Regions from separate parts of the Planococcus rifietoensis genome, predicted to be linked through region 1. Evidence: riboswitches for the same ligand, from Rfam matches in the RefSeq annotation. Region 1 holds a riboswitch; each other region holds the start of a gene.

Evidence for each region. A riboswitch is a leader RNA that binds a small molecule or an ion and turns the genes downstream of it on or off. The one in region 1 is predicted to bind lysine.
Region 2: it holds a riboswitch for lysine, as region 1 does, so the genes downstream of both, dapA (4-hydroxy-tetrahydrodipicolinate synthase) here and AUC31_RS04365 (Na+/H+ antiporter NhaC family protein) in region 1, are expected to answer to the same signal.
Region 3: it holds a riboswitch for lysine, as region 1 does, so the genes downstream of both, AUC31_RS05350 (aspartate kinase) here and AUC31_RS04365 (Na+/H+ antiporter NhaC family protein) in region 1, are expected to answer to the same signal.

Annotation. Positions count from the first base shown of each region.
Region 1 is NZ_CP013659.2:909,683-920,001, reverse strand. It holds gene AUC31_RS04375 (YutD family protein) at 1-184, opposite strand, end outside; gene AUC31_RS17665 (methionine/alanine import family NSS transporter small subunit) at 358-480, opposite strand; gene AUC31_RS04370 (sodium-dependent transporter) at 493-2,037, opposite strand; gene AUC31_RS04365 (Na+/H+ antiporter NhaC family protein) at 2,237-3,811, opposite strand; lysine riboswitch at 3,922-4,104, opposite strand; gene AUC31_RS04360 (bifunctional metallophosphatase/5'-nucleotidase) at 4,176-5,519, opposite strand; gene AUC31_RS04355 (sulfite exporter TauE/SafE family protein) at 5,533-6,363, opposite strand; gene AUC31_RS04350 (DUF72 domain-containing protein) at 6,363-7,223, opposite strand; gene AUC31_RS04345 (DNA alkylation repair protein) at 7,377-8,054, shown strand; gene AUC31_RS04340 (hypothetical protein) at 8,110-8,292, opposite strand; gene sufB (Fe-S cluster assembly protein SufB) at 8,451-9,848, opposite strand; gene sufU (Fe-S cluster assembly sulfur transfer protein SufU) at 9,869-10,309, opposite strand; gene AUC31_RS04325 (cysteine desulfurase) at 10,299-10,319, opposite strand, start outside.
Region 2 is NZ_CP013659.2:2,754,664-2,764,982, reverse strand. It holds gene AUC31_RS13650 (SDR family NAD(P)-dependent oxidoreductase) at 1-659, shown strand, start outside; gene AUC31_RS13645 (SDR family NAD(P)-dependent oxidoreductase) at 677-1,564, shown strand; gene AUC31_RS13640 (Yip1 family protein) at 1,715-2,353, shown strand; gene AUC31_RS13635 (DUF2382 domain-containing protein) at 2,399-3,229, opposite strand; gene AUC31_RS13630 (cell wall-binding repeat-containing protein) at 3,528-4,529, shown strand; gene AUC31_RS13625 (STAS domain-containing protein) at 4,662-5,498, shown strand; gene dapA (4-hydroxy-tetrahydrodipicolinate synthase) at 5,544-6,434, opposite strand; lysine riboswitch at 6,561-6,739, opposite strand; gene AUC31_RS13615 (class I SAM-dependent methyltransferase) at 6,890-7,486, shown strand; gene ypfJ (KPN_02809 family neutral zinc metallopeptidase) at 7,546-8,388, shown strand; gene AUC31_RS13605 (TraB/GumN family protein) at 8,519-9,685, shown strand; gene AUC31_RS13600 (hypothetical protein) at 10,156-10,319, shown strand, end outside.
Region 3 is NZ_CP013659.2:1,100,929-1,111,247, forward strand. It holds gene uvrC (excinuclease ABC subunit UvrC) at 1-1,652, shown strand, start outside; lysine riboswitch at 1,694-1,867, shown strand; gene AUC31_RS05350 (aspartate kinase) at 1,971-3,197, shown strand; gene AUC31_RS05355 (succinate dehydrogenase cytochrome b558 subunit) at 3,579-4,190, shown strand; gene sdhA (succinate dehydrogenase flavoprotein subunit) at 4,236-5,984, shown strand; gene sdhB (succinate dehydrogenase iron-sulfur subunit) at 6,009-6,779, shown strand; gene AUC31_RS05370 (acyl-CoA thioesterase) at 6,914-7,381, shown strand; gene AUC31_RS05375 (MarR family winged helix-turn-helix transcriptional regulator) at 7,456-7,908, shown strand; gene racE (glutamate racemase) at 7,925-8,728, shown strand; gene rph (ribonuclease PH) at 8,805-9,554, shown strand; gene AUC31_RS05390 (XTP/dITP diphosphatase) at 9,551-10,147, shown strand; tRNA gene AUC31_RS05395 (tRNA-Arg) at 10,232-10,305, shown strand.

The DNA.
Region 1 (10,319 bases):
AGCTTGCCTTGTTATTGCTATCATCAAAAAAGCCTTTTAGGCGAAGCTGTCCGTATCCCCAGTCGCCCAGGATATAATCGTATTTGGCCAGAATATCGCTGTACCTGTTTTGGAACGCTTCTTCCTGAAACCCTTCGCGATGATCCTCGATCACCTCGTAATTCCATTTTTCAATTGTGATCAATATCCTCACCACCCATACCTAGTAATGACAAAAGCCTGGGCTTGCATCATCCTGCTTTTACCTGCTCGAATCCTGCTTCAAATGTATCACACCAGGGACATGTGGACAAGCTGCGCTATTGGCAGCTGGTTAAACAAAAACCTCCGGCACAATGTTTGCCGGAGGTTTCCATATTATCCTAAGTCTTCTGCTTTGTTTGCTTTACTCGATCTTACAGCGTGGAAAATGCTCGCTGCAAGCCCTCCCCAGAGGAGGACCATACCGATGATCATGACTACAATCGCGCTAACTGACATGTCGATCCCTCCTTATTCTTTTTCTTTCGCCGGATGTTCGGAATGCTCGTCGTAATAGCGGTAGTTTTTATGCCATTTGCCGAGCGAGAACAAGATGCCGAAGAGCAGGGCTCCTGCTGCAACCGCCACACCGCCGAATAAAGTGAACATATTGGAATAGCCTTCATAGTTTCCTGTTTCCGTTTCGAATTGCTGGAAAATGTTCAAACGCAGCAAGCCGAACATCATATAGCCGAGAACGAGTGGTGTGATAACGCCCAAGCTGAATTTCCACCAGCCGCCGAGATGGATGTCAGAAATCTCGTTGGCGTGATTCTGAAGATCGCCCGCTTTGCGCAAGATCCAGACCACCATGATAACTTCCACCAGTCCAACTGCGGCAACACCGAATTGGTTGATGTAGTAATCGGCGATATCCAAGAAGAACAATCCGCCTTGAGTAGCAAATAAGATAGAGATCAATGCGGCAAGACCGCCGCCGAATGCGACCGCTTTGCGGCGCGAGATGCCGAATTTTTCGCTGAATCCAGCTACGTAAGTTTCAGTGATCGACATGAGTGATGTCAGTCCCGCAAGCGTCAATGACAGGAAGAACAAGAAGCCGAAGAGGCCATTGAATCCTGGGAATTCATTGATGATCGCCGGGAATACAACAAATGCCAAGCCGACGCCTGCAGATGCTACATCCGCCACTTCTACGCCGGATTGCGTCGCCATGAAACCGAGTACCGCAAACACCCCGATACCAGCAAGCAACTCAAAGCTTGAGTTTGCAAATCCGGTAATGAACGCGTTGTTTGTGATATCCGATTTTTTCGGCAGATAACTTGAGTAAGTGATCATGATCGCAAAAGCAACCGATAAACTGAAGAAGATATGCCCATAAGCCGCGACCCAAACGGTCGGATCCATGATGGCATCGAAGTTCGGCTCGAAGAATGCCTCTAGTCCAAGCGCTGCCCCGTCTAATGTGACCGCACGGATTACGATTATCGTGAAAATGACAACCAAAGTCGGGATGAAAATACGGTTCGCCATTTCGATCCCTTTTTTGACACCGGCAAGTAAGATGCCGAGCGTAATGATCCAGACAATCGCTAATGGAATGAAAATGCCCCAGACGATTCCCCCCGTCTCGCCTGGACTTACGGTCAATTGAAGGAAATCATTGAATAAGAACCCTTCTGTATCTTCCCCCCACGCCTGATTGAACGAAAACAGCGTGTATCGAATCGCCCAAGCAATGATGACCGCGTAATACACTGAAATGACGAACGATACGAACATCGCCCACCATCCGAGCCATTCTGCTTTCTTACCGCTCATTCTAAAGAATGAAAGTGGTGCGGATCCGCGATAACGATGGCCGATAGTGAACTCCAATATAAGGATTGGAATCCCGGCTGTTAAAAGAGCAAACAAATACGGTATAAAAAATGCGCCCCCACCATTTTCATATGCTACATACGGGAATCGCCAAATATTCCCTAGTCCTATTGCTGAACCGACCGCCGCCATGATAAAACCGGCTCTCGTTCCCCATGTAGAACGTTCCATTTCTCTTCCCCCTTTGTTGTAAACTTCCAATTTTTTAACAGAAAAATAGGAAGTTTGTTTATATTCAGATTATTTTGGAATCTAAATTTAGTATAACTAGGACCCTGTTCAAAGTAAAGATAATTTCTGAAAATTTTTCAAAAAAACTATTACGACAATAATAAAAAGCCGGAGATAGAATATCTCCGGCTTTCAAATCTTAGTTCTGTTCATGTTTTTCCATTAAGGTTGTGCGCTTAGACCAGAAAACGAATAGTATTGCCAAGGTGATGGCCACCGCTCCAAGAGCCAAAGGCAAGGAGCCGGTGAAGCCTATGACGATATACCCTACTGCTGCAATCGCTGCAGAAGTCAATGCATACGGAAGTTGCGTGACCACATGGTCCATATGATTGCTTCCTGCGCCTGTTGACGACAAAATCGTCGTATCCGAGATCGGTGAACAATGATCTCCAAATACTGCCCCTGCCAATACAGCCGACAAGGAAGCGAGCAATAGTTCCGGTTCTGCCTGAATCATGATCGTGCCGGCAATCGGCAACAAGATCCCAAACGATCCCCAGGAAGTGCCCGTCGAAAATGCCATGACGCCAGCTAACAAGAACAATAGGACCGGCAAGACACTCGTTGGCACATTGCCACGAGCCACAGCATCAGCCAAGAAAGTACCTGTTTCCAACGCATCAATCAAATACGTTAGCGACCAGGCAAAGATTAGGATGAAGACAGCGCCCGCCATCGATTGGATTCCCGCCCAGATGCCTCTGGCGATCCAATGCGCTTCTGCCGCTTCATTGTGCTTGATTTGCATCGCATACAAGACGATTGCAGCGAGCGCCCCGATCAACCCACCGGCAAGCAAGGACAAAGGAACATCCGTGTTTTCAAAAATGAGCCAAATGTCGAAGACTCCTCCTGCATTTACATATCCTGTCCACATCATCGCTGTGACCGTTCCCACAATCAATAACAGGATCGGCAATAGCAAATCACGGACGCGGCCATGCGAATGGCTCGGGAACTCTTCCTTCATTTCCCCTGGAATTACTTTATCCGGATTGAACAGCTGGCCTTCGGTAATCGCCAGGCGTTCATGCTTTTTCATTTCCCCGAAATCTACATCACGGATCGCGACGAAGAACACGATGGCAAGTGCCGCAATGACGTAGAAGTTCATCGGTGCCATCCACAGGAACGCTTCCAGTGCAGAATAATCCAGGAAGGTCTGTCCAGCCAGGATCGTCCCGATGATGCCGATGATTGCAGCTCCCCAGCTAGAGACAGGAGACACGACACAAATCGGCGCCGCAGTAGAATCGATGAAATAAGCAAGTTTTGCGCGCGATACTTTATAGCGGTCCGTAATCGGCCGTGCAACTTGCCCAACTGCTAAAGCATTGAAATAGTCATCAATGAAAATCAAGATACCAAGAAATACGGTAACCAACTTCGCCCCGCGGCGTGTTTTGACACGCGCAGATGCCCAATCGGCAAACGCATGGCTGCCGCCGGACAGGCTGACGAATGCTGTAATGACACCCAGCAGCAATAAGAACAAGATGATGAAAACGTTGTAAGCGTTGAAGCCCTCATTCCAAAAAATCACCGCAAATGAAGTAAATAATTCATTCACTGCCTCAATCGGTGCAAACGATGTCAAGATCAGCGCAGCTGCCACGATGCCGACGCCGAGCGACAGCAACACACGACGCGTCAACAGAACCATCGCAATCGCGATAATCGGCGGCAGTATCGAAAAGATAGTGTTTTCCATAATTAGATTTCCTCCTATTCATTTTGATGGTAAGGCTTAGACCAAAAAAGCCGGCTTATCCAAGGGATAAACCGGCTTCCTACAATTCGTCTGTGTGCACAAGCATCAAACAACCCTGTAGCTCTCCATCTGCAACTCACTGCAAATGACAGTGGCATTCCTGTTCGAAATGTCCCCAATCGCCGCTCCCCTGACCCGGAAACGGTGATTTCGGCAAGCTTCCCTTTCGAATGTGGTCAACGCGGTCAAACTCGCACATTCTACTGATGAAGGCTGCAGCCTCTACCCATCGATATCTAATTCATAAAAAGCATAGCCCAAAAAGCACACGAAATCAACTAACAGTCCATTTTGAATGTTCCTTCTATTTAATAGCTTTCATGCGAAAATAATCACCAAACACATCACGCAGGAATTCAGGCATGAAGTAACTTTTCGGCGCACGCTTCAAAGCCGGGAAAAAATAGCCGAACGTAAACAGGTCAAGCGTCGCCAGCCGATAGATACGATCGGGGTCAGCAGGCTTGCCCCCGACCCATAATTGATGTTCATCCATCTCCATGTTGCTGTGAATCATCCGGCCGAACACCGCTCCGCGAAAGCCCATGCCTTTGAGCTCAAGCTGCGGCCAGTCTTCGTTCAAGGATTGGACGTAAATTTCCTTGAGCTCCGCACCGCTGAGATCGATCACGCACGGATTGATCGGATGCGGCAACATGCGGTGGAAATCGTAGCGCGTCATTTCCCCTTGCGGCATATCTTCCATGAAAATTCCGGCATTGAACAATCCGCAATCTGCCGAAGCGAACGAAACCAAAGCATCGCCAAACAGCTCAGCCATCGGAGAGGGCTTGAACCATTCTGCTTTCAACAGGTGGTCATTATAGAAAACCGTCTCCGCCATCTGCTGCTTGCCGATGCCGACCAAGTATTCATTGAACCCTTCATCGGCTTCTGGCAACTGGTCGGTCTCGATCACTTCTGCTGTCATCTTGCGTGTCGCTATATCAATTTCAATATGGCCGATATAATAGCCGAACTTGCCGGCAGCACCGAGCAAGGTTTTGCCAATTTCTTTTCCTTGGTGGAACAGATGGTGGGTATGCGCTCCCAAGATGACATCGAGTTCCGGGCATTCTGCAGCCAACAGTTCATCTTCCCTGATGCCGAGATGGGACAGGCAGATGAGAAAATCGACCGACTCGCGGATTTCCGCTGCTTCCCGTTTGATCGCTTCCCTGCCGTTTGTCACTTGCCAGCCAAGGCGGCGGTAAAACGGGGTGAATTCTGCCGTTGCTGCAACGAGCCCGATTTTTGTGCCATCATTCGTTACGATGACCCGATTGGGGCTTGCCCATTCTGGCTGCTTGCCGTCTAAATCCAATAAATTGGCGACCACGACGGAAAAATCTGCCTGCACATACAATTCGTCCAGTTCTGCTTTAGACAGCGTAATCCCTTCGTTATTGCCGATGGTCACAGCATCGTATCCGGCTTCATTGAGCAGCTGGACATTGCCTTTGCCAGCCGTCCCTTCCGTAAACGGATGCGACCGGTCAGCGTGGTCCCCGATATCGAGCACCAAACACACATCGCCCGCTTCTTCGTGCCAGCGCCTGCGTTCCGTCAGCAAGGATTTGATGCGGAGCCAGTGCGCAAAATGGCTATGCAGGTCGTTCGTATGATAAATATGGATGGTTTCACTCATGTCAAACACCTCATTATGAACTGAAAATTCCTTCGTAAATCGAGCGGAGCCCGAGTAATAATAATGCGAGCCGCAGCACGACAACCAGAGTCTCGGATTTGATGCTGCGGTTCAGCCTCGCCCCGATCTTCGCTCCGATGTATGCTGAGGGGATGATGGCTAAGGTATAGATCCACGGGACATTGCCGAGTGAAATATGCGTGATGGAATTGACAATGGCCGATAGAAAGACCATCAGCATCGACGTTCCAACAGCTACGTGAGGCGGAAATAAAAATAGCAAGATCATGGCGGGAACGAGGATCGAACCGCCGCCGATGCCGAATAGCCCGGAAGCAAAGCCGATGAAGAAGGTCAACACGAGCGCGAACCATATCGGATAGCCGTAGACATATTGCTGATCGGTTTTGCGGTCATGGAAACTTTGCTTTTTGCCGTGATCGACAAACCAGCTCACCGCCTTCAAGCGATCCCGGAGCAACAGGAGCAGCGATAAGAACACCAATAGCAGGCCGAAATACAATTGAAAGGACGGCACATCCAGACTGCGGTTAACGAAGGCGCCTAAAATCGTGCCCGGCGCACTGCCAAGAAAGAAAATGAAACCGCTCCGGTAATCGACAGTGCCAACTTTCATATAGGCAATCGTCGAAGACAAACCGGTGAAAATCATCATGACGACCGAGAGCCCGACAATCTGTTGAGGCGATAAGTCTGGAAACAAGCTGACCGAGGAGCTGAGGAACAGCAGCACCGGCACCAATATGACGCCTCCACCAAGCCCGATGAGCGCCCCAACAATCCCAGAAGCAAGTCCGGTCACTAGAAGGATCAGGAATACCATCAGAATCCGCCTTCGAACAGGTCAAGCTGTTTCGGGGATAATCCCTCAAAATGCAAACCGTTCAATTGCTGGAACTGTTTCGCATCCCCCGCTGCATGCCCGCCTGAATTATTATTGAAGATTACATATACCTGCTCTGCCTGTTGTTCAAGACGCTTTACAGCCCGGCTGATTTCTTCTAGTTCTTTGCTGTTGTAATCATAGAGATAGCGCACTTCCCGCCATTTTTCGGCATTGCCTGGATTCAGCCAGCCGTGGACATTGCGCCCGTGCAGACGCAGCAGCACTTTATCTTTGCGGCTGGATTCCGGAACAAGCGGGATCGAACCGTCCCCCGCTTGCGGTTCATCACAGACCGAATGAATCAAGCCGTGCTCGCGGAGAAATTCCAGCGTCTTTTCTTTCATGCCGTCTGCGTACCAGGACTGATGGCGGAATTCGATTGCCAAGTCGAATTCCTGCAACTCCGAGATGATCGCACGGATTTCATCGACATGATCTTTTTGGCAGTCGAACCACGGCGGAAATTGCAACAGCACCATCGCCAGCTTTCCCGCTTCTTTAAGCGGCCTGACAGACAACCTGTAAGCTTCGAACATCTCCTCGCGGGTCGCGAATGGGTTCTCCCCGCGCTGATGCCCCGTCATGCCTTGATAAGCTTTTACGACAAATTGGAAATTGTCCGGTGTCTCGCGGATCCATTTGCTGATATTGCGCTCAGGCTGGACTGCATAAAATGAAGAATCCAGTTCCACAATCGGAAAATGCGCGCTGTAATCGACCAATTTATCTTTTTGTTTCGAGCCGGGGCTATAGACATCTGGATGATCTCCCCAGCCCGTCAATCCAACATAAATCATCGCCCTGCCTCCATTTTCGTTATTATTTTATGATAGCATAGAACAAAACAGGCGTCCTTTTTGAGATTCGCCGAAGCAATGCCAGGCGAAGTCCCCTTATTTCCCGTATGGTTACAATCACATATCAAACCATTTTTTAGGAGGTTTTTGGAAATGAAAAAACCATGGGACACAGATGCCCTTATCTCACGCTTTGAGGACAATCGCAACCCAGAGCTTGCCGTTTCAATGGCCGCTTATATGAAACACAACTTCCCATTTTTAGGAATACAGAAACCTCTGCGTACTGCGTTAATGAAAGAGCAGCTATCCACATATCTCCTCCCTGAAAAAGCACAATTGAAGTCCATTGTCCAAGCACTGTACGCACTGCCGGAACGTGAATTTCATTACGCGGCCATCGAATTGCTGGAACAAGCAAAAAAGGAACTGACTCCAGACGACTTACCGTTTTTGCGTTCGCTGGTCGAATCCAATTCCTGGTGGGACACTGTCGATGCCATCGCCCCGAAACTTGCCGGTCATATTGTGTTGCTCGACCGAACAATCACTGCCCCGCTCCTTGTTGAGTGGGCCCATGCAGAAAACTTATGGACCCAGCGAGCAGCTATTTTGCACCAGCTGAAATTCAAGCAACGCACCGACACAGAAATGCTCGGCTCCATCATAGAACTGCATGCTGAATCACGCGAATTCTTCATCCAAAAATCCATCGGCTGGGCTTTGAGGGAATACGCAAAAACTGATCCCATGTGGGTCTTGGACTTCGTCTCTGCCCATGCGCTTCAGCCACTGAGCAAGCGGGAAGCTCTAAAACACATAAAAAAATAAGCTTCGGCATCCACGAAGGACGCCAAAGCTTATTTTTTAATTGGGCTGCAGGTTTCTAGAACAACCCGCCGAGCCCGCCGCCGATTTTGGATTTAGCGAGATCAATCAATTCGTTTTTTTCGTTTTCATCGATTTTGCCGTCCTCGTATGCTTGCTTGACTTGAGTGATGATTTCTTTCGCTTCTCCCATGTCAGCGTTGCTGATTTTCTCTTTTAACGCGTCAAAAGTTTGGCTCATTAGAAAAATCCCTCCTCAAATTTCTGCTTCATCCTTTGTATACCCTTGCGATAAGCAGTAAAACGAAATTCATGCAAACGAGGAAATCCACTCCTCCAAAATAGCATAAAAAATCCCCGGCATTTTCCATGCCGGGGATTGATTAATTAATGGATTGATTAACCGATTGAACCTTCCATCTCGAACTTGATAAGACGGTTCATTTCGACTGCATACTCCATCGGCAATTCTTTTGTGAATGGCTCGATGAAGCCCATGACGATCATTTCCGTTGCTTCTTGTTCAGAAACACCGCGGCTCATCAGATAGAACAATTGCTCTTCAGAGACTTTCGACACTTTTGCTTCGTGTTCAAGTGAAACGTTGTCGTTCATGATCTCGTTATAAGGAATTGTATCGGATGTCGACTGGTTGTCCATGATCAATGTATCGCATTCGATATTCGAACGTGCGCCGTCCGCTTTGCGGCCGAAATGCACGATTCCGCGGTAAGAAACTTTCCCGCCTTGTTTCGAAATCGATTTGGAAACGATCGATGATGATGTATTTGGCGCCAAGTGAATCATTTTTGCGCCTGCATCCTGGTGCTGGCCTTTGCCGGCGATCGCAATCGACAATGTCATGCCGCGTGCGCCTTCACCTTTAAGGAAAACTGCAGGATATTTCATCGTCAATTTCGAACCGATGTTGCCGTCGATCCATTCCATTGTGCCATTCGCATCAACGAAAGCACGTTTCGTTACCAGGTTATATACGTTGTTTGCCCAGTTTTGGATCGTTGTATAGCGGCAATAAGCATCTTTTTTCACGATGATTTCAACAACAGCAGAGTGCAGTGAGTTCGTCGTGTAAACAGGCGCTGTACAGCCTTCTACGTAATGGACGCTTGCGCCTTCGTCGACGATGATCATCGTACGTTCGAATTGGCCCATGTTTTCCGAGTTGATACGGAAATAGGCTTGCAGCGGCGATTCCACTTTGATGCCTGGCGGTACGTAGATGAACGAGCCACCCGACCAAACAGCCGTGTTCAATGCAGAGAATTTATTGTCTGCTGCTGGAATGACTGTCTGGAAGTTTTCTCTGAAGAGGTCTTCGTTTTCACGAAGTGCCGCATCTGTATCTTTAAAGATGATGCCCATGTCTTCAAGATCCGCTTTCATGTTATGGTAAACAACTTCGGATTCGTACTGTGCAGAAACACCGGCAAGGTATTTCTGTTCAGCTTCAGGAATTCCCAGCTTATCAAACGTACGCTTGATTTCTTCAGGAACTTCATCCCATGAAGTCTGGCTTGCTTCAGAGGGCTTGACGTAATACGTGATTTCGTCAAAATCCAACGAGTTCAAATCTCCGCCCCATTGCGGCATTGGCATAGAATAGAATAGTTTCAACGCTTTCAAGCGTGATTCGAGCATCCATTCAGGTTCTTCTTTAATCTTCGAAATTTCTCTGACAATGTCTTCCGTCAGACCGCGTTTGGATCTGAAGATGGAAACATCCTTGTCATGGAACCCATATTTATAATCTCCGATTTCCGGCATTTTTTTCGCCATCGTCGTTCCTCCGTTCTCTGTTACGATTTTTCTTCGTCGTGCACACCTTTTTCCATGGCTTTCCACGCTAAGGTCGCGCATTTGATACGCGCCGGGAATTTGGATACACCTTGCAATGCTTCAATATCCCCAAGGTCCACTGAATCGTCGTACTCTTTGCCAAGCATCATGTCCGAGAAAATCTCGGACAGCTTCAAGGCTGTATCTACATCTTTGCCTTTGACGGCTTGCGTCATCATGGAAGCAGATGCCATGGAAATCGAGCAGCCTTCCCCGTCGAATTTGGCGTCTTTGACGATGCCATCTTCCACTTGCAGCGTTAATTGGATCCGGTCGCCGCAAGTCGGGTTGTTCATTTCGATATTGACACTGTCCTGTTCAAGCGCTCCCTTGTTGCGGGGCGTCTTGTAATGGTCCATGATCACTTGTCGATATAATTGATCTAAATTATTAAAAGACATCGCTAAAATA
Region 2 (10,319 bases), 1.7 Mb from region 1:
TTGATGTGTGGATTAATAATGCAGGGATCGGCGTGTATGGACCGTTTATCGATACCCCGCTGCGCGATTTGAACCGGACGGTGGAAGTGAATATGCTTGGCACGATTTATGGCAGCCATTTTGCGCTGCGCCGCTTCAAAGAGCAACAGTCCGGCATCTTGATCAATGTCTCCTCATTTGCGAGCAAGATTCCGATGCCTTACGGAGCTGCCTATACCGGCAGTAAATTTGGGGTCAGCGGCTTATCGAACGGATTGTACGAAGAGCTTCGGCTGGAAGACTATCCGGATGTCCATATCTGTTCGATCGATCCGTGGGTCACCGATACACCATGGACAGAACACGCGGCCAATTATTCAGGACACGAAATCCTGGTCGGGCCGCCGGACGACCCGGCCAAAGTGATCGATGCCATCCTTGGGTTGATCGATGAACCGAGAAAGACTTTGGAAGTCGGCAACAAGGGAAAAGCAGCAGCCATTTTCGGGCAGTTCCTTCCAGGAGTTGCGAAAGGGCTTGGCGGACAGGAACTCAAAGAGATGATTGAATCAGCGCCGGCTGCGGAATTGACTTCCGGCAGCTTGCACGAGCCGGTTGAAGAAGGGCGTGCGGTTTCAGGAGATTTGCGGGAACGCTTTGAACAACAAGAAGAGCAGTGAAGAAAGGGGGAGGCGGCATGGCACAGGAACAATCACGGCGCGGCAAAACGATCGTCATCACCGGCGCCTCCAGCGGGCTCGGCAAGGAAGTGGCACGGCAATTGGCGAAAGACGGCGCGAATCTGGTATTGGCAGCGCGAAGCACCGGCTTGATCGAAGCGCTTGCGAGCGAACTCGGGCCGAACGCCATTGCAGTGACGATGGATGTCAGCCGTGAAGCGGACGTCGCGTGGCTGTTCGAGGAAGCGCTGACCAGTTTCGGGAAAATCGATGTGTGGATCAATAACGCAGGGGTTGGTGTAATTGGCCCATTCACCGATATTCCGCTTGAAGACCTTGCGCGCATGGTGGAAGTGAATGTCAAAGGAACGGTCAACGGGAGCCATTTTGCGCTGCGCCATTTCAAGGAAATCGGCAGCGGCACCTTGATCAATATCGGCTCGGTGGCGAGCGATGTCGCATTTCCTTATTTCACCGGCTATAGCGCAAGCAAACATGCTGTTCTCGGTTTCAGTTCAGCGCTTAACGAAGAAATGAAACTGGAAGGGCATCAAGATATCCATGTTTGTTCAGTACTCCCTTGGGCGACAGACACGCCGTGGTTCGAACACGCTGGGAATTATTCAGGCAATGTGGTCGACATGAAACCGATGGATGATCCGATGCAGGCAGTCAAAGTCATCATCGATTTGATCGACGAACCGAAAGAAGTCGTCGAAGTCGGGCGGAAGATGAAAACCGTGCGCTTGCTGACGCGAATCGCGCCGAAGATGCTGGAGAAGCGCTCGGCAAGATTCGTCAAAATGAATTTAGAGAAAACGCCGCCTGAAGCACCGCATAGCGGAACGCTCTATGAACCTGGACAGTCAGCGAAAGAACCTGAAGACGGAAATCCGAAAGCTTAGGCAGCAGCTGCCTAAGCTTTTTTTAACGGCATGCAGTCCGTTATCTTTCTTCCAGTCATTTACAAGTATAGGAGAGTGTGATTAGATGGGAATAAAAGGGGGAAATATTCATGAGATATACAGAAAAAGGGAAACGAGGCGGGTTGCTGAATGAATGAGCCGACTGCGTACGCTGAATTGAATCCATTTACCGCCATCTGGACGCGCCCACGTGAGACGGTGCGCTATGTCATCGAAGAAAAAACTACCAGCTTTATCGTCTTACTGTTAGTGCTGGTAGGATTTGCAGGGGCGCTTTCCGGGGCTTCCGGTGGTGAGGAAATGTTTCCGGCCACAGGAGTGATTCTTGGCGCCTTACTGCTCGGGCCACTTTCTGCAGTCGCTGGGATCGCCATCATTTCCGGCATTTATAAGCTGTTGGGAAAATTATTCGGCGGCGTCGGGACGTATTCGGAAATGTTCCGTGCGGTCGTCACATCAAGCATTCCGCAAATTTGGCTATTGCCGATGTGGCTAATTTGGCTGCTCACATCACCGTCAACTTTCTATGCAGAAGTAGACCCCGCCATGTCAGAGCCTGACACGGGTCTCGGTATGGTAATCGGCTTTCTGCTGCTGGCAGCCGTGATTATCGTCGGCATTTGGACGTTTGTAATCCAGTGCAAAGCAGTTGGAGAAGCACAGCGATTTTCAGCTTGGAAAGGATTTTTCGTAATTGTGATCCCGTCCGTGCTGTTGGCAGTTGTCATCATTACCTTGTTAGCGATGTTCTTGTTTGCCGCATTTTAATTAAACACAAAAAAACGACCCCAAAATCTGGGGTCGTTTTTTTGTTTAAGGCTTTTCATAGCGCTGGACATTATTTTCATCAATATCAACTGTCTCACGCTGCACCGTTTCGCTGATATGCTTTGTCTCCTGGACTTTGCGTTTATGGACGATGATCTCCTCGCTGACATATTTCACTTTGCGCACTTCCAGGCGTTCTTCGATGACGGGAATATGCCAAAGGCCGTCTTTTTCGTAAGTCTCAGCGGAGTGGCCGCTCGCTTCATATTCCGATAGCTCCTGATTGACTGGGCGGCGTTCGACTTCGACTTCTTCCCGTTCATACGGAACATCAAGCGTCTGTTGTTCTTCAATGGTGTTCTTCCGGATATCGACACTTCCGGATTCGACCCATTTCTTATCGACCGCCAAGCGTTCTTCGTGAAGTTCCATCCGTTGTTCGTCGCTCAAATCAGGCGTTTCGGTTGTTGGCCGATCTTCTTGGGCACGCCCATTTCCAGATAAGCTGGCAGCGGCGGCATCGAAATTCTGGTAATTCATGCCGTATTCACTGTCTATATATAGAACGATTTTGCCGCTTTGGATTTGCTTATAGTACTCGTCCGCCTCAAAGTCGGAGAGGCCCATTTGCTTGAGCGCATCTTTTGTCGGGTCTTCGCCGGAAATGAACGATTTGAACTTGTCCATGAAATCGCCCTCGTCCGTATTTAAATGGACATCCGTCTGCCCTTGTACCATTTGCAGTTGTTGTCCGTTCAAAGCAACGACGTACATATCTTCTTCCTTATATCCTTGTGCTTTCAATTCACCTATCTCATGGATCACTTCCGCCTGCACATCAAACGTGCCGATCAATTTATGGCCGTGTTTTTGCATAATAGCATCCTCCTGTAAGGTCAATGTTTTGCCGTGTCTGCGTTATGGCTTATGTACCCGGAAAGCGAGAGTTCATAAACCTTGGCACAGCTTAGGAAATTTGAAGAAGAGGATAAGAGTCATGAATGAGAAGTTGAAGAAGAATCTGTGGAGTTATTAAATTATTGTTTAAATTGAAGTGGCGAAGAAGTATTTATGCCTACTAAAAAATATTTTTGTAAACCTATTGTAATGTTCATAAAATATCATATAATTGGAAAAGAAATGAATACATTACAGAATGGGGAAACGAATAACGATGACTTATAGCAAAGTTTTGACGACTGCAGCATTGACTGCAGCTTTGGCTCTTGGAGCAATTTTACCGACTGGTGCAGCATCTGCAGCTGAACTTACTGAAGACAATTCTTACCGTTTTGCTGGAAGCGATCGCTACCAGACGAGCTTGGAAGTCTCTCAGGACTGGCCTGATAACAGTGTTGAAACAGTCGTTGTAGCAACAGGCGGGGATTTCCCGGATGCATTGGCTGCAACACCATTGGCTGGCGCATATTACTCTCCTTTACTTTTGACGAAAAAAGATTCATTGCCTACAGGATTTGCTGCTGAGCTGAAGCGCCTTGGCGCAAAGAAAGTTATCTTGGTAGGTGGAACTGGCGCAATTTCTGAAAAAGTACAAAAAGAAATCTCAGCACTTAAGATCAATGTAGAGCGTATCAACGGAAAAACACGTTATGAGACTGCTGTTAATATCGCAGAAGAAGTGGGCATGGGGGATACTCTTTATGTAGCGACTGGCGCAAACTTTGCTGATTCATTGTCTGTTTCTCCAGCTGCAGGCTATTATGCAGATCCAATCCTTCTAGTACCAGCATCAGGCGCTGTACCAACAGTCGTTGCTGATTACATCAAAGCGAACCAGCCAGAATGGCCAATCATCGTTGGCGGTGAAGGTGCAGTTGGGCCGGCAGTTGAAGACTTGTTCGTAGACCCAATCCGTATCGCTGGAAAAACTCGTTATGAGACAAATAAAGAATTCAATGAATTCGCACTAGAGTTCGGATTCATCGAAAATCAAAGTGAAACCTTTATTGCTACAGGAGCAAACTATCCGGATGCATTGTCGGGGAGTGCTTTAGCAGCTTCATACGGTGGAGCATTAGTTTTGACTGCAAAAACGCCATCTGAAGCATCTAAACAACAAATCCAGAACTTCGAAACACCAGATTCCTTCTACACAATTCTCGGCGGCGAAGGAGCCGTTTCTTCTGAAACATTGAAACAATTATTTGCAAAATAATACCTGAAAATGCCTGCCAACCGGCAGGCATTTTTTTCTCAGTAAAAGCAAAAAGCTATTTCTTGTATAGAAGATTAGGTATAATGAATCCGTTGCAAGAAATAAAGCGAGCAGCAATTGACGGAGGTACCAATGGAAAAAGAAATGGTGTTATTCGGTAAACGAGTGGAAGAAGAAAAATATATGATTGCGGAATTGATTCAGGAAGAGCGGCATGCGGCTTTGCCGAAAGAACTGGTGGAAAGCAACCGGGAGTTTTCGGCACTGGTGTTGGAAGAGCGCGTTCGATTCATTGAATTGCTCGGCAAATCCTTGCAGAACAGCTGCCGCGAAGAAGAAATCATGGCGGATATGTCAAAGTGGGGAACCGCCACCGGGAACTTTTTCTTGGAGCACGGCATGACCTTGGATGTGGCGCTTGCTGAAACGGCATTGTACCGGAAGCACATTGCGACCTTGATTAAAAGTGAAGGCCGCCGTTTGGCTATTTCCCCGGAAATAACGTATGATGCGGCGGAATTATTGCATGCGCTTTTAGATCATGCGACGTATTCCTATACCCATGCGTATACGACTTCTTATCAACGCAATTTAGCGACAGCACGCCAGGAGTTTCTGGAATTGTCGGCACCTGTCGTCCCAATCAGCGATTCGGTCGCCATTTTGCCGCTCGTCGGCAGCATTGAAATCGACCGGGCGCGTTATATTTTGGAGCGCACGCTCTTGTCGGCAAGTGAATTGAAGATCAATACATTGATTGTCGATTTATCAGGAGTGATCCGGGTCGATACGATGGTGGCCGATCAAGTCATTAAGATCATCCAGTCGCTGGAGTTGATCGGTGTCAAAGCGGTGTTGACGGGGATCCGTCCGGAGACTGCGCAATCCTTGACCACACTCGGCGTGGATGTGCGGACATTGAACATTGGGGGCAGTTTGAAGCGCGCCCTGGAAAACGTCTATAATTGAAAAAGCTTCGCAGACCCTGAAACAACGGATCTGCGAAGCTTTTTTTTAATTGGTGACCGCGTCTTGTTTAGCGGACGGCAGGAATTGCTGCAAGGTAGCAGTTTCTTCTTCTGTTAATGCGAGCATCGGCAAGCGTACGCCGCCAACCGGGACGCCCAATAGGTTGAGCGCCGCTTTGACCGGGCTTGGGCTCGGTGCTGCGAACAACGCTTTCATCGTCGGCAGCAATTTGCGGTGAAGCGCGGCGGCTCCAGCTGTATCGCCTGTGCGGAATAATTTGATCATCTCCTGCATGTCATTGCCGATGATGTGCGAAGCCACTGAGACAATGCCCGTTCCGCCGATAGAAAGCATCGGCAAAGTCAGGCTGTCGTCGCCGCTATAGACGGCGAAGTCGCTGCTTGTGCGTTCAATGATTTCTGAAGCAGCATCCAAATCTCCGCTCGCTTCTTTCACGCAGGTGATATTGTCGATAAGCGACAAGCGGACGATGGTATCGACTGATAGATTGACGACGCTGCGGCCCGGAATATTATAGAGCATGACCGGAAGCGCCGTCGCGTTTGCGATCGCTTCAAAATGGCGGTACATGCCTTCCTGTGATGGTTTGTTATAGTAAGGGGTGACGAGCATGATGCCATCGACGCCCGCTTGCTCTGCTTGCTGGGTCAAAGCGACCGAAGCGCGCGTATTGTTCGAGCCGGTGCCCGCGATGATTTTTGCACGCCCGTCTGCGACAGTGACAACATGGACGAACAGTGCCACTTTTTCGTCTGTTGACAAAGTCGGCGATTCGCCGGTTGTCCCGGCGACGACGATGCCGTCCGAACCGTTATTGATTAGATATTCCACGAGATTTGTTGTTGCCTGAAAATCGATTTCACCGTCTGAGTCGAATGGCGTCGCCATCGCAGTGATCACTTGACCGAATTTCATAGAGAACACACCCTTTTCTAAGTTTTTTTCAAAAGTTAGAGGTGGGGGCCGGTCCGGAGTAAACAAAAAGGCAGCAACGGGGGCCCGTTGCTGCCGTTAGAAACAATGTTTACCAATCGTTCCTGTTCGTCAGATAGCCCTCCATATAGTTTCCTATATGACAGTCCGACACTTCTTCAGTGCAGAACCAGCGCACAGGAATATGAGCATCCTGCCGCTTCGGCAAATCCCCCTTTCGGCAATCTTCTTAAGAGCTCATACTCCTCGGATTGCGTACTGATGGTTTTTGCGCCTCTATCCTCGCTCCACTAAGGAAGCAAGAAATTATTGAATTAGCTGTAATATAACAGAAAGAAATGGGAATGGCAAGAGAAAAAGTATTTTTTATTTTGCAAAATGTGGGAATAGAAAGCTGCGGCTTGAACTGCTCTCAATAGATTAAAGGAGGCAAACAGATGGACGATCATCAAATGGATCGGCAATTGAATATCCACACGGGTGGGGAGCAGATGGGCTTTAACGCGTCGATGCATGAACATCGTTTCGAAGTGACGCCCTATGCGTGGCTGGATAGATTGTTCAAGGCACATCCGCTGAAGGGCAATGGCAGGCTGGTCGATTTCGGGAGCGGCAAAGGGCGTTTGAATTTCTTTGCACATCATTTGTTCGGGACGGCGTCTGCAGGAGTGGAAGTCGACCCTTCGCTTCACGAAGCCGCACTGCGGAATTTGCAGCGCTTTAAGGGAAAACCGGATATCGAGTTCATTAACGGCTATGCACAAGATTATGAGATCCATCCGGATGACCGCTGGTTTTATTTTTTCAATCCGTTTTCCGATCCGGTGTTCATGACGGTAGTAGATAAGATTTTGGCATCAGTAGCCGATCATCCCCGGGAAGTCGAAGTGATTTTATTTTATCCGGCAATCGAGTATACCGATTTCCTCGACCGGCGTACTGCTTTTGAATTGATCAGCGATATTGCGCTGCCAGTGGGGGCGGACGATCCACGCGAACGATTTTTGGTCTACCGCTTGCCAAGATGGGATTAAAGTTTCTAATGAAACGGGTATAGCTTTATTAAAATGGATGCGGAAAGAGGGTTTCGGTTATGAAATGGAAAGGGCGAGCGGGCAGCAGGAATGTAGAAGACAGGAGAGGGCGCAGTGTTGGCGGGCCAGTTCTTGCCGGCGGCGGGATTGGCGGCTTGCTGATTGTCCTGTTGATCACGTTTCTCGGGGGAGACCCGGGAGCGATACTCGGCGACAGCGGAGGAACTTCTACTTCGGAACCATATGTGGCAAGTGAGCGGGAAGAAGAACTGGCCGATTTCGTATCGGTCGTCCTCGCAGATACAGAAGAGGTGTGGGCGGAAGTGTTTGCTGAAGAAGGCATGGAATATGTCGAGCCGACTTTGGTGCTGTTTTCCGGAAGCGTCCAGTCAGCATGCGGCATGGCCGGTTCTGCAACGGGGCCGTTTTACTGCCCGGCGGATTCCAAGCTATACATCGATTTAAGCTTTTACGATGAACTCGAGCGTCAGTTCAACGCACCTGGTGATTTTGCAATGGCGTACGTCGTCGCGCATGAAGTCGGCCATCACGTGCAGAACCTGCTTGGCGTGCTTGGGGATGTCCAGCAGGCGCGAAATCAGCTGAGCGAGACCGAATACAATCAATTGCAAGTGCGCTTGGAATTACAGGCGGATTATTTGTCGGGCGTCTGGGCGCATCATGCTCAAGGCTTGGGCTATCTGGAAGAAGGGGATTTGGAAGAAGCCCTGACGGCTGCCAGTGCGGTCGGCGACGATACAATCCAGAAGCGAACGCGTGGCTACGCTGTACCAGAAAGCTTCACTCACGGCACTTCTGAACAGCGTAAGGAATGGTTCTATAAAGGCTTCCGTGCCGGTGATCTGAATGAGGGCAATACGTTTAACGCGCCAGAATTATAAGCTTTCGAAAAGATTGATATTTTGCGCTTGGTGATTCATTATAAAGAATAGACAGTCTTTTTCATCGGCAACCGTAAATGAAGAAGAAATCCTATTCTATGAAGGAAGTACACTCATGACACAAGAAATAATGACCGAAGACAATATCACCCGTCTCGAAGTGGACGGCAAACAATTGATTTTGATCGGCACCGCGCATGTGTCCAAACTGAGCGCAGAGCAGGTAAAGGAAGTCGTCGAACGCGAACGGCCGGATTCCGTGTGCATCGAACTCGACGCACAGCGCTATGAATCGGTCATGCAGGATAAGAAATGGAAAGAAACCGATATCTTTAAAATTATCAAGGACAAGAAGGCAAGCCTGTTATTGATGAACTTGGCCATTTCCTCATTCCAAAACCGTCTAGCTGACCAGTTCGGCATCAAGCCCGGTTCGGAAATGATCCAGGGCATCCGTTCGGCAGAAGAGACCGGAGCAGAGCTGGTCCTTGCCGACCGCAATATCCAAGTGACGTTTTCGCGCATTTGGGGCAATATCGGGCTGATGGGGAAAACCCAGCTGATTTCGTCTGTATTTTTCAGCATCTTCAGCAAGGAATCGATTTCCGAAGAGGAACTGGAGAAGATGAAGCAGCAAGATACATTGAACGCGGTGATGGACGATTTCACGAAAGCCTTCCCGCGCATCAAAAAGCCGCTTATCGATGAACGCGACCAGTATTTGGCGCAAAAAATCAAAGAAGCGCCTGGGAAAAAGGTCGTCGCAGTTCTCGGTGCCGCCCATATTCCCGGCATCACGCGTGAAATCCATCAAGAGCAGGATTTGAAGGCGCTCAACGAAGTGCCAAAAAAATCGAAATGGCCGAAGATTATCGGTTGGGCCATTCCGCTGCTCATCTTGTCGATAATTGCGTATACATTTTATGCAAACCCGGCCGCTGGATTTGACCAGGCGGTTAGCTGGATTCTTTGGAACGGCACGCTTGCCGCGATTGGTGCGGCGGTCGCTTTCGGCCACCCGCTTGCGATCCTCACCGCCTTTGTTGCCGCGCCGATTTCATCGCTCAATCCGCTCGTTGCGGCGGGCTGGTTTTCAGGGCTCACGCAAGCTTTTGTCCGCCGGCCGAATGTTGGGGATTTCGATACCTTGTCGAAAGACGTGTTCACCGTCAAAGGCTTTTGGGACAATAAAGTGACACGTGTATTGCTGGTGATCGTATTGACCAATCTCGGCAGTTCGCTCGGCACATTCATCGGCGGCGCGGACGTGTTGCGCTTGTTTTTCGAAAACTTATAATTAGATGTGGAGAAACCACTGAAAACGTGTTTCCGAAGCTTACCGCTCGCTTTCCGTGGGCTCGCGCCCAAGCCTCCTCAGTCGCTGTGAAACCCTTGTGCTCCCACATCTGCGTGGCAGATGCGTCGCAAATGAATGAGCTCAGTTTAGCTTCGCTCATTCATTCCTTGCGGGGTCTCGGTCGTCTCGCTAATCCACAGGAAAGATAAAGTCGACCTACAGGAGACTTTATCTTTGCGAAAGTAATGCGCAGCATTATTGAGCAGAAGGTTTTACGAGCGGACGCTTCTCCAAACACTTCGAGACTCCACTTATTCTTCTAATAAAAAAGCTTCCCCAAAAATTTAGGGGGAAGCTTTTTTCATTTCTAGATACCCGCATAAAAATGTATAAAAAGTACTCTTAATGAATGATTTTTATCAGAAAAAGGAGTATAACTAAAGTATAAAACCGAACGGAGGCGCATGGAGATGGATTTCCTGTTGATGGGGATCTTATTGTGGTCGCTGGTGATTGCTGCACTGCTGCTCGGATTGTACGGAGTTTGGAAAAGATCGTGGAAAGCGTTGTTTTGGGGAGGGCTTGCATCACTTTTGCCGATGGGCCTCATCTTTATGGGAGATGACAGCTGGGT
Region 3 (10,319 bases), 190 kb from region 1:
GCAGCCACGATACGAAAACACAAAGGCTTGTCAACGAGATCGAAGACTTTGAATACATCGTCACCTCCTCGGACAAGGAAGCGCTTATCCTTGAGTTGACGCTCATCAAGAAACATGATCCAAAATACAATATCCGCCTGAAAGACAATAAGACCTATCCGTATTTGAAAATTACAGGGGAACGCCACCCGAAATTGGTCATCACGAGACAGGTCAAAAAAGATAAAGGGAAATACTTCGGCCCTTATCCGAATGCCTATGCAGCGAGCGAGACGAAAAAACTGCTGGATCGTTTATATCCGCTCCGCAAATGCCATACGATGCCGGACCGCGTTTGCCTGTATTACCATCTTGGGCAATGCCTCGCGCCTTGCGTCAAGCCGGTAGAGAAGGATACGTACCGTGAAATGATCGACGGCATCAGCCGCTTCTTAAATGGCGGCTTCCGCGAAGTGAAGCAGGAGCTGACCGAGAAGATGAGTGAAGCGGCGGAGAATCTGGAGTTCGAACGGGCGAAAGAATACCGCGACCAAATCAGCCACATCGAATCGGTAATGGAAAAACAGAAAATGGCCATGAACGATTTCACCAACCGTGACGTCTTTGCTTACGCTGTCGACAAGGGCTGGATGTGCGTGCAAGTATTTTTCGTGCGCCAAGGAAAGCTGATCGAGCGCGAAGTGTCGATGTTCCCGTTATATCGCGACCCGGAAGAAGAGTTTTTAACTTTCCTTGGCCAGTTCTATGAAAAGCCGGACCATATCAAACCGAATGAGATCCTGCTGCAAGAAGCGGAAGACGAGGAATTTCTGAAAGAATGGCTCGGCGCGAAAGTGCTTGTCCCTCAGCGCGGCAAGAAGAAAGATTTGGTGCTGCTTGCGCGCAAGAATGCGGAAATTGCCATCAAGGAGAAATTCCAATTGCTCGAGCGCCAGGAAGAACGGACGGTTGGCGCTTGCAACGAATTGGGTGAAGCGATGAACATTCACACGCCGCTACGCATTGAAGCATTCGATAACTCCCATATCCAAGGGGCGGATGCCGTGTCTGCGATGGTCGTCTTTATTGACGGCAAACCATCGAAGAAAGATTACCGGAAATACAAAACCCGCTCTGCGCAAAAGCCCGATGATTATGCGGCAATGCGTGAAGTGGTCCGCAGACGCTACAGCCGCGTGCTGAAGGATGGCTTGCCGCTGCCCGACTTGATCATCATCGATGGGGGCAAAGGCCAAATCGAATCGGCGCGCGAAATCGTTGAAGACGAACTCGGCCTCGATATCCCGATTGCTGGCCTTGCAAAAGATGCCAAGCACCAAACGTCCCAGTTGTTGTATGGCAATCCGGTTGAAATGGTGGAACTGAAGCGCACAAGTGAAGCGTTTTATTTATTGCAGCGCATTCAAGACGAAGTCCATCGCTTCGTCATCACGTTCCACCGCCAATTGCGCGGCAAGAATTCGATTCAATCTGCGCTCGACGGTTTGCAAGGCGTCGGCCCGAAACGCAAGCAGCAATTGCTCAAGCATTTCGGCTCCGTCCGGAAAATCAAGGAAGCGAACGCCGGCGAGATCCAGCAGGCCGGCATTCCTGAGAAGCTGGCCATGGAAATCGAACGGCATTTCAAAGAACAGCCGTTGCAACAAGAATAACTTCGTGGTATTGTAATAACACAATTGAATCACTTGTAAAAAGTGATGATAGAGGAGCGGACGTCAATAGTATGCATTCCGAGATTTGCAGAATCTGTGAAGGATGCCGAAAGGGACGCCCGCCGAAGTTTATGCGCACTGCTTGCGTGTATGCTGGTCCTGCATTTAAGAAATGCAGGGCTGTCAGAGTTTGACTCTGGAGGGCTATCTCACATGGACGTTTGAAATCGTACATGAGAAGAGAGGTAGCTTGCCGGGCAATCGGCGAGTTGCCTCTTTTTTGTTGAGGGCCACTTATCTTAAGTGGGAGTGGAGAGAATGACAACAATCGTAATGAAATTCGGCGGGACGTCCGTGGCGTCCCCGGAGAAAATCGTAGGCGTGGCAAGACGCGCTATCCGGGAAAAACAACAAGGCAAACGCGTCGTCATCGTCGTCTCGGCGATGGGCAAAACGACAGACACGCTGCTTGGCCTTGCGGGAGAGATTTCCGCAGAGCCGCCAAAGCGTGAAATGGACATGCTGCTCGCGACTGGTGAACAAGTGACCATTTCGCTGTTGGCGATGGCATTCAAAAAACTCGGCCATGATGCTTTGAGCTTCACAGGCTGGCAGGCAGGAATCGAAACGGAATCCGTTCCGCGGAATGCACGCATCGAAACGATCCATACGCAGCGTTTAGAGGAAGCGCTTGAACTCGGCTTGTTCTGCGTGGTCGCAGGATTCCAAGGCGTCGACAAGAACGGCAACATCACGACGCTTGGCCGCGGTGGATCCGATACGACTGCTGTGGCGCTGGCGGCTGCTTTAGGCGCTGAAAAATGCGAAATCTATACGGATGTTGACGGTGTCTACACTTCCGATCCGCGTTATGTCACAGGCGCCCGCAAACTTGAACAGATTTCATACGACGAAATGCTCGAATTAGCCAATCTCGGGGCGGGGGTTCTTCATCCGCGCGCCGTGGAATTCGCCAAGAACAACCAAGTGCCCCTTTCTGTACGGGCCAGCTACTCGGATGAACCGGGGACTATCATTCAAGAGGTGATCACTGTGGAAAAAAATCTAATTGTGCGCGGTGTGGCATTTGAAAAAGACATCGCCCGCATCACGGTCAGCTATACAAAGCCGTTCAACGGCTCGCTTGCCAATATCTTCACGACTCTGGCGGATCACTTGATCGATGTCGATATCATCGTGCAAAGCATCAGTGAGGAGTTTCCGCCGTCTGTCTCCTTCTCGATCAAAGAAGACAGCCTGGTAGAAGCCCAGCGCGTATTGTCGGAAGCACAGGAAAAAATCGGCTACAACACTATCGATATCGAAACCGGCTTGGCGAAAGTGTCGATCGTCGGATCCGGCATGGTGTCGAATCCCGGCGTCGCAGCAAAAATGTTCGATATTCTTCGCACGCAGGATGTGCCTGTGAAAATGGTCAGCACTTCCGAAATTAAAGTCTCTGTCGTCGTGCCGGCGAGTGAAATGGAACGCTCAGCAAATGCGCTTCACGATGCATATGGACTGACGCCAGCGTCTGTCAGATAAGCAAAAAGCCCAGCCAAGCTGGGCTTTTTTGCGTTCCCAAGATTTTGTGTAAAAATTCACATTTTGTTCAAATTTGAAATCATGCCATTGCAGTCCTATATAAGCTTATAAAACAGTGAAACGGATGCCTATATCTCGCCTGTTTCGAAATAAAAATATAGCTTTTCATGAATTCTTTCCTATTTAATATCCGTAAAAACCTTTACAAACCCTAGACTGGATGCGCCTAAAAAGGGTTCCTTGCCTTGACGCTCCTAGAGGGGGGGAGTACAATAAATATGTCATATTCTTGTACATGATGCTTATAGCAACGCAGAGATATTTTCCTGATATAGGAAAAATTTGCGCTGCCAACTAATGTTTTTGAGGGGGGTAAAATTTTTGGATAACAATCGTGAATTTTTAATGCGCAGGCTGCATTCTTTACTCGGGGTCATTCCAATCGGATTGTTCTTGACGCAGCATTTGATCGTCAACCATTTCGCTACGCAAGGCGTGGAAGCGTTTAACCAAGCTGCCCACTTCATGGCAAATCTTCCATTCGTCATCTTCCTGGAGATTTTCGTCATCTACTTGCCGCTCATGTATCATGCTTTCTACGGATTATACATAGCGTTCACAGCGAAAAACAACCCGGGGCATTACAGCTACATGCGCAACATCTTATTTGTTGCACAGCGTTACACCGGGATTTTCCTTGTGGTCTTTATCGCATGGCACGTGTTTGAGACAAGATTCCAAGTTGCGATTGGTGCAGCAGAGGCAGATTTCAACATGATGGAAAACATCCTGTCGAATCCGTTTATGTTCGCCTTTTACGTATTGGGTGTCCTGTCCGCAACGTTCCACTTAGCGAACGGATTGTGGTCTTTCTTTGTAACGTGGGGAATCACGGTTTCAGAGAAAGCACAGCGCTACTCAACTTACTTCACACTTCTAGTCTTTATTGTATTATCGATCATTGGTATCAGAGCATTGTTTGCATTCGTTTAAGGATGTCCCAAACATTGGTGAATTAAAAGAGGAGTGAACACTACAATGGCGAAAGGCAAAATTTCTATCGTCGGTGGGGGCCTAGCTGGCCTAATGGCAGCGATCAAAGTTGCCGAAGCAGGAGCACCTGCCGATCTATTTTCCATCGTTCCAGTTAAACGGTCTCACTCTGTGTGCGCACAGGGCGGCATTAACGGAGCGGTGAATACAAAAGGTGAAGGGGATTCCCCAGCAATTCACCTAGATGACACCGTTTACGGCGGTGACTTCCTAGCTAACCAAAAGCCGGTTAAAGCAATGGCTGATGCAGCACCTGGCATCATCCGCCTGCTTGACCGCATGGGCGTCATGTTCAACCGTACGCCTGAAGGGCTTCTTGACTTCCGCCGTTTCGGCGGCACGATGCACCACAGAACGGCATTTGCCGGCGCGACAACGGGCCAACAATTGCTATATGCATTAGATGAGCAAGTCCGCCGCTACGAAGTCGCAGGCTTGATCACAAAATATGAAGGCTGGGAATTCCTGGGCCTCGTCATCGACGACGAAGGCGTTTCGCGAGGAATCACTGCACAGAACTTGACGACAATGGAGATTAAATCGTTCCGTTCGGATGCTGTCATCATGGCAACCGGCGGACCGGGGATTATCTTCGGAAAATCCACAAACTCTGTCATCAACACAGGTTCTGCTGCATCGATCGTGTACCAGCAAGGCGCTTACTATGCGAACGGCGAATTCATCCAAATCCACCCGACAGCAATTCCTGGCGACGACAAGCTCCGCTTGATGTCAGAATCTGCGCGCGGTGAAGGCGGACGGATCTGGACGTATAAAGACGGCAAGCCTTGGTACTTCCTGGAAGAAAAATACCCAGCATACGGAAACCTGGTCCCACGTGATATCGCGACACGCGAAATCTTCGATGTGTGCGTTAACCAAAAACTCGGCATCAACGGCGAGAACATGGTGTACTTGGACCTTTCCCATAAAGATTCGAAAGAACTCGACATCAAACTGGGCGGCATCATCGAAATCTATGAGAAATTCACAGGCGACGATCCGCGTAAAGTTCCGATGAAGATTTTCCCAGCAGTCCATTATTCCATGGGCGGGTTATGGGTCGACGATCATCAGATGACGAACATCCCTGGCGTTTTGGCAGCCGGCGAATGCGATTATTCCCAGCACGGTGCGAACCGTCTCGGCGCTAACTCGCTCTTGTCAGCCATCTATGGCGGCATGGTCGCTGGACCGAATGCCCTTGAGTATGTCAAGGGCTTGGAAGTATTGGCCGAAGACTTGCCAAACGATATTTACGCGAAGCATGAAGCTGAAGAGCAGCGTAAATGGGATGAAATCTTAGCGCTTGACGGAACTGAAAATGCTTACGTCTTGCACAAAGAACTGGGCGAATGGATGACGGACAATGTGACGGTCGTTCGCTATAATGACCGCCTTGAAGAAACAGACCGTAAAATCCAGGAGCTTCTTGAACGCTTTAACCACATCAGCATGACGGATACGCAACTTTGGAGCAACCAAGGCGCAATGTTTACTCGCCAGCTGAAAAATATGCTACATTTAGCACGTGTCATCACTATCGGTGCGTTGAAACGCAACGAAAGCCGCGGCGCTCATTACAAGCCGGAATTCCCGGAACGTAATGACGAGGAGTTCTTGAAGACGACTATGGCGAAATTCAACGGTTACGATGCGCCGATCTTCCATTATGAAGAAGTCGACACTGGCTTGATCCCGCCACGCAAACGCGATTATTCCGCGAAAGCATAGCAATAAGAAGGGAGCTAATTTACCATGGGTGAAGCAGCAAAAACGGTTATTTTCGAAATCGAACGCCAGAACTCTACTGACGAAAGTTCGTACTGGGAAAAGTTCGAATTACCATATCGCGCCAACATGAACGTCATTTCCGCATTGATGGAAATTCGGCGCAACCCGGTCAACATGGACGGGAAGAAAACAACTCCAGTCAACTGGGACATGAACTGCCTTGAGGAAGTTTGTGGCGCATGTTCAATGGTCATCAACGGCAAAGCACGCCAGTCGTGTACAGCTCTTGTCGATCAGCTGGAACAGCCGATCCGCCTTCAGCCGATGAGAACATTCCCGGTCGTCCGCGACTTGATCGTAGACCGCAGCCGCATGTTCGACTCACTGAAGAAAGTCAAAGCGTGGGTGCCGATCGACGGTACGCATGATCTTGGCGAAGGTCCGCGTATGCCTGAGCGCAAACGCCAATGGGCTTATGAATTATCTAAATGTATGACGTGCGGCGTATGCCTCGAGGCTTGCCCGAACGTTAACGATAAATCCGACTTTATCGGTGCGGCTCCGCTTTCTCAAGTTCGCTTGATGAACGCGCATCCAACAGGCTCCATGAACCGTGATGAGCGTTTGAACGCAATCATGGGCGAAGGCGGCCTTGCGGATTGCGGTAACTCCCAAAACTGCGTGGAATCTTGCCCGAAAGGCATTCCATTAACAACGTCAATCGCAGCTTTGAACCGCGACGTGAGCATCCAAATGTTCCGTAACTTCTTCGGAAGCGATCACATGGTCGACTAATCTACACTCCGCCTTTATGGCGGAGTTTTTTTGTTTCATCTGAAAATGCGCCTGTGCTTGGTTGAAACAGATGTCCTTTGCGCCAGTTTTTGCTATACTAACAAAATGAGAACTGATTTACAGGGGGAACTGGAATGAGAGCGGCATACATAGAGGATTTCACTAAATGGCAGCAAGGCTTTACTTTTTACGCGCCGGTGCACGTGCGCTTTTCGGAAACGGACATGTTCGGGCATGTCAACAACACGGTGCCGATCGCTTATTTTGAATACGCCAGAATCGAATTCATGAAAGAAATCGGCTTGATGCAGGCTTGGCTTTCAAATGACAGCGACTTGATCCCAGTGGTAGCGGACATGCAGGTCGATTTCGTCCGCCAAGTATTTTTCGATGAACAATTGAAGATTTACGTGAAAGTGGAATCGATCGGAAACTCTTCGGCAGACATCCATTATTGGGCAGTGAACGACAAGCAGGAAACCTGTTTTACGGGCAGGGGCGCCGTAGTCCAAATCTCCAAAACGAGTGGCAAAGGCCATCCGTGGAGCGACGCGGACAAGGCGATGCTGCGCAGTGGAAGTCTGACTTCTTCCGGCAAATAATGCGGCTCTTGCCTTATGGGAGCGAAAGCGTCACTATGGAACAAATACCAGTAGCTAGGGAGTGAACCAAGTCCATGACTGAAGACAACTTAAACCGCCGCCACGACTTGGAGCGTGTGGCATTTATGGAAAAGGAATTGCGTTATATATCCGGGATCATCAAACAAAAAGGCCGTGAAATCCTGAATTCGTATACCATCACGCCGCCGCAGTTCGTGGCGCTTCAATGGCTGTTCGAACATGGCGACATGACCATCGGCGATTTGTCGAATAAAATGTTTTTGGCCTTCAGCACGACGACCGATCTGGTCGACCGGATGGAGAAAAACGATCTGGTCGTCCGCATCCGCGAAGAGCAGGACCGCCGGGTGGTGCGCATTAAATTATTGAAAGAAGGCGAACGGATCATTGAAGAAGTGATCAAGAAGCGCCAGGATTATTTGGAAGCAGTACTCGAGGACTTCAGTGAAGAGGAAGTCGAGCAATTTTCAAGCTTGTTGGAGAAAATGCATATCAACATGAAATAGGAGCGGGGCTATGACATTGAATGCGCCAATCGGAGTCATTGATTCAGGCGTCGGCGGATTGACCGTCGCCAAAGAAATCATGAAACTTTTGCCTAATGAAAAAATCTGTTATATCGGCGACAATGCCCGCTGCCCGTACGGCCCCCGTCCGCTTGCGGAAGTTCGGCGCTATACGTGGCAGATGGCAGAAGCGCTCATGAAAATGAATATCAAAATGCTGGTCATTGCCTGCAATACGGCAACGGCGGCAGCGCTCAATTCCTTACAGAAGAAATTGCCGATCCCAGTCATCGGCGTTATTTTCCCTGGAGCCCGCGCTGCCATCAAGTCCTCTTCGACGAAGAAGATTGCCGTCCTTGGCACGTCCGGAACCGTCAAGAGCGGTGCTTATGAAAAAGCCATCAAATCACTTGTTTCGGCTTCAGACGTCATTCAATTGGCGTGTCCGCGCTTTGTCCCGCTCGTGGAAAGTGATGAGTATGAAGGGGAGTTCGCGCGCCGCATGGTAGCGGAGACCTTATCGGCGATCAAATCGAAAGAATTCGACACCGCCATCCTCGGATGCACCCATTATCCATTATTGCAGGGCTTTATCGAGCAAGAGCTCGGCGACACCGTGACGGTTCTATCGTCAGCTCAGGAGACGGCCAAAGATGTTTCGCGCCACTTGAGCTATCAGGACAAATTTGCGGACCGCCGCAAACCGCCCGTCCATCAATTCTATACATCCGGTTCGACGGAGATATTCCGCACGATCATCAAAAAATGGCTCGCCATCGACGATCCGTGCATCCGTTCGATTCAGTTCCCGAAAACCTGACGGCATAGCCGCCGGGTTTTTGTCGTCCAGGCAGAATTATGGTAAGATTTTTTGAGTACATGAGGAGGATTCAATGATGACAAGAATTGATAATAGACAAGCAAATGAACTGCGCCCGGTGGAAGTAGAAACGGATTATTTGATCCATCCAGAAGGATCGGTCCTGATTACGGTCGGCCAGACGAAAGTGATTTGCACAGCGACAATCGAGTCGCGTGTTCCGGGTTTCTTGAGAGGCCAAGGCAAAGGCTGGGTAACGGCTGAATATTCCATGCTGCCACGCGCAACAGGAAGCCGCAACCAGCGCGAAGCGACGCGCGGCAAGCTCGGCGGGCGTACAATGGAAATTCAGCGCCTGATCGGCCGCTCCTTGCGCGCTGTCGTCGATCTCGAGAAGATCGGCGAACGCACACTGTGGATTGATTGCGACGTCATCCAGGCGGACGGGGGAACGCGTACAGCGTCTATCACGGGTGCTTTCATCGCCATGACCATCGCACTCGGCAAATTAGACGTGCCGGTATTTCCAGTGACGGATTATTTGGCCGCTACAAGCGTCGGCATCAACAGCAGTAAGCAAGCCATCCTGGACTTGAACTATGAAGAGGATTCCACAGCAGCGGTCGATATGAACCTGGTCATGACAGGATCCGGTGAGTTTGTGGAAATGCAAGGCACGGGCGAAGAAGCGACATTCAGCCGCAAGGAATTGAACGAAATGCTCGACCTCGGTGAAGCAGGGATCCAGCAATTGATCAAAATCCAACAACAAGCGATCGGCGAATTGTCGTCGCGGATCGGCGAAAAGGTGGAATCCGCCCTATGAAAAAAATCGTCATTGCCACACAGAACAAAGGAAAAGCCAAAGACTTTGAAACCTTGCTGTCCCCTCTAGGCTATGAAGTATTAACTTTAAGAGATGTCGCACAAGACCTCGACATCGAAGAAACTGGCACAACGTTCGAAGCCAATGCGATCCTGAAAGCGGAAGGCGTCGCGAAAGAACTCGGCATTCCGGTGATCGCCGACGACAGCGGCCTCGAAATCGATGCATTGGACGGAGAACCGGGCGTCTATTCTGCCCGCTATGCGGGAGGCGAAAAGAGCGACGACGCCAATATCGAAAAAGTGCTGGAGAAGTTGTCTGGCGTACCGGACGGAGAACGCACCGCGCGGTTCCGCTGCGTCTTGGCAGTTGCCGCACCGGGTGAACAAACGCAAACCTTCTCGGGGTCATGCGAAGGTGAAATTTTGCGCTTGCGCAGAGGCGACCACGGCTTCGGCTACGACCCAATCTTTTACGTGCCTGCCCAGGAGCGTGCCATGGCGGAACTTGAACCCGAAGAAAAAGCCGCCATCTCTCACCGCGGCCAAGCATTGCGCGAGCTCAGTGAAGCGATGCCAGAGTGGCTGAAATAAGAAAAAAGATATTTTTTTGAAATAGCATTGACTTTTCCTCGGATGATTTCTATAATTAAAATTGTCTTTCGTGAGGAAAGTCATGTCTCAGTAGCTCAGCTGGATAGAGCAACGCCCTTCTAAGGCGTCGGTCGGGGGTTCGAATCCCTCCTGGGACGTCTCAAAACCTTGT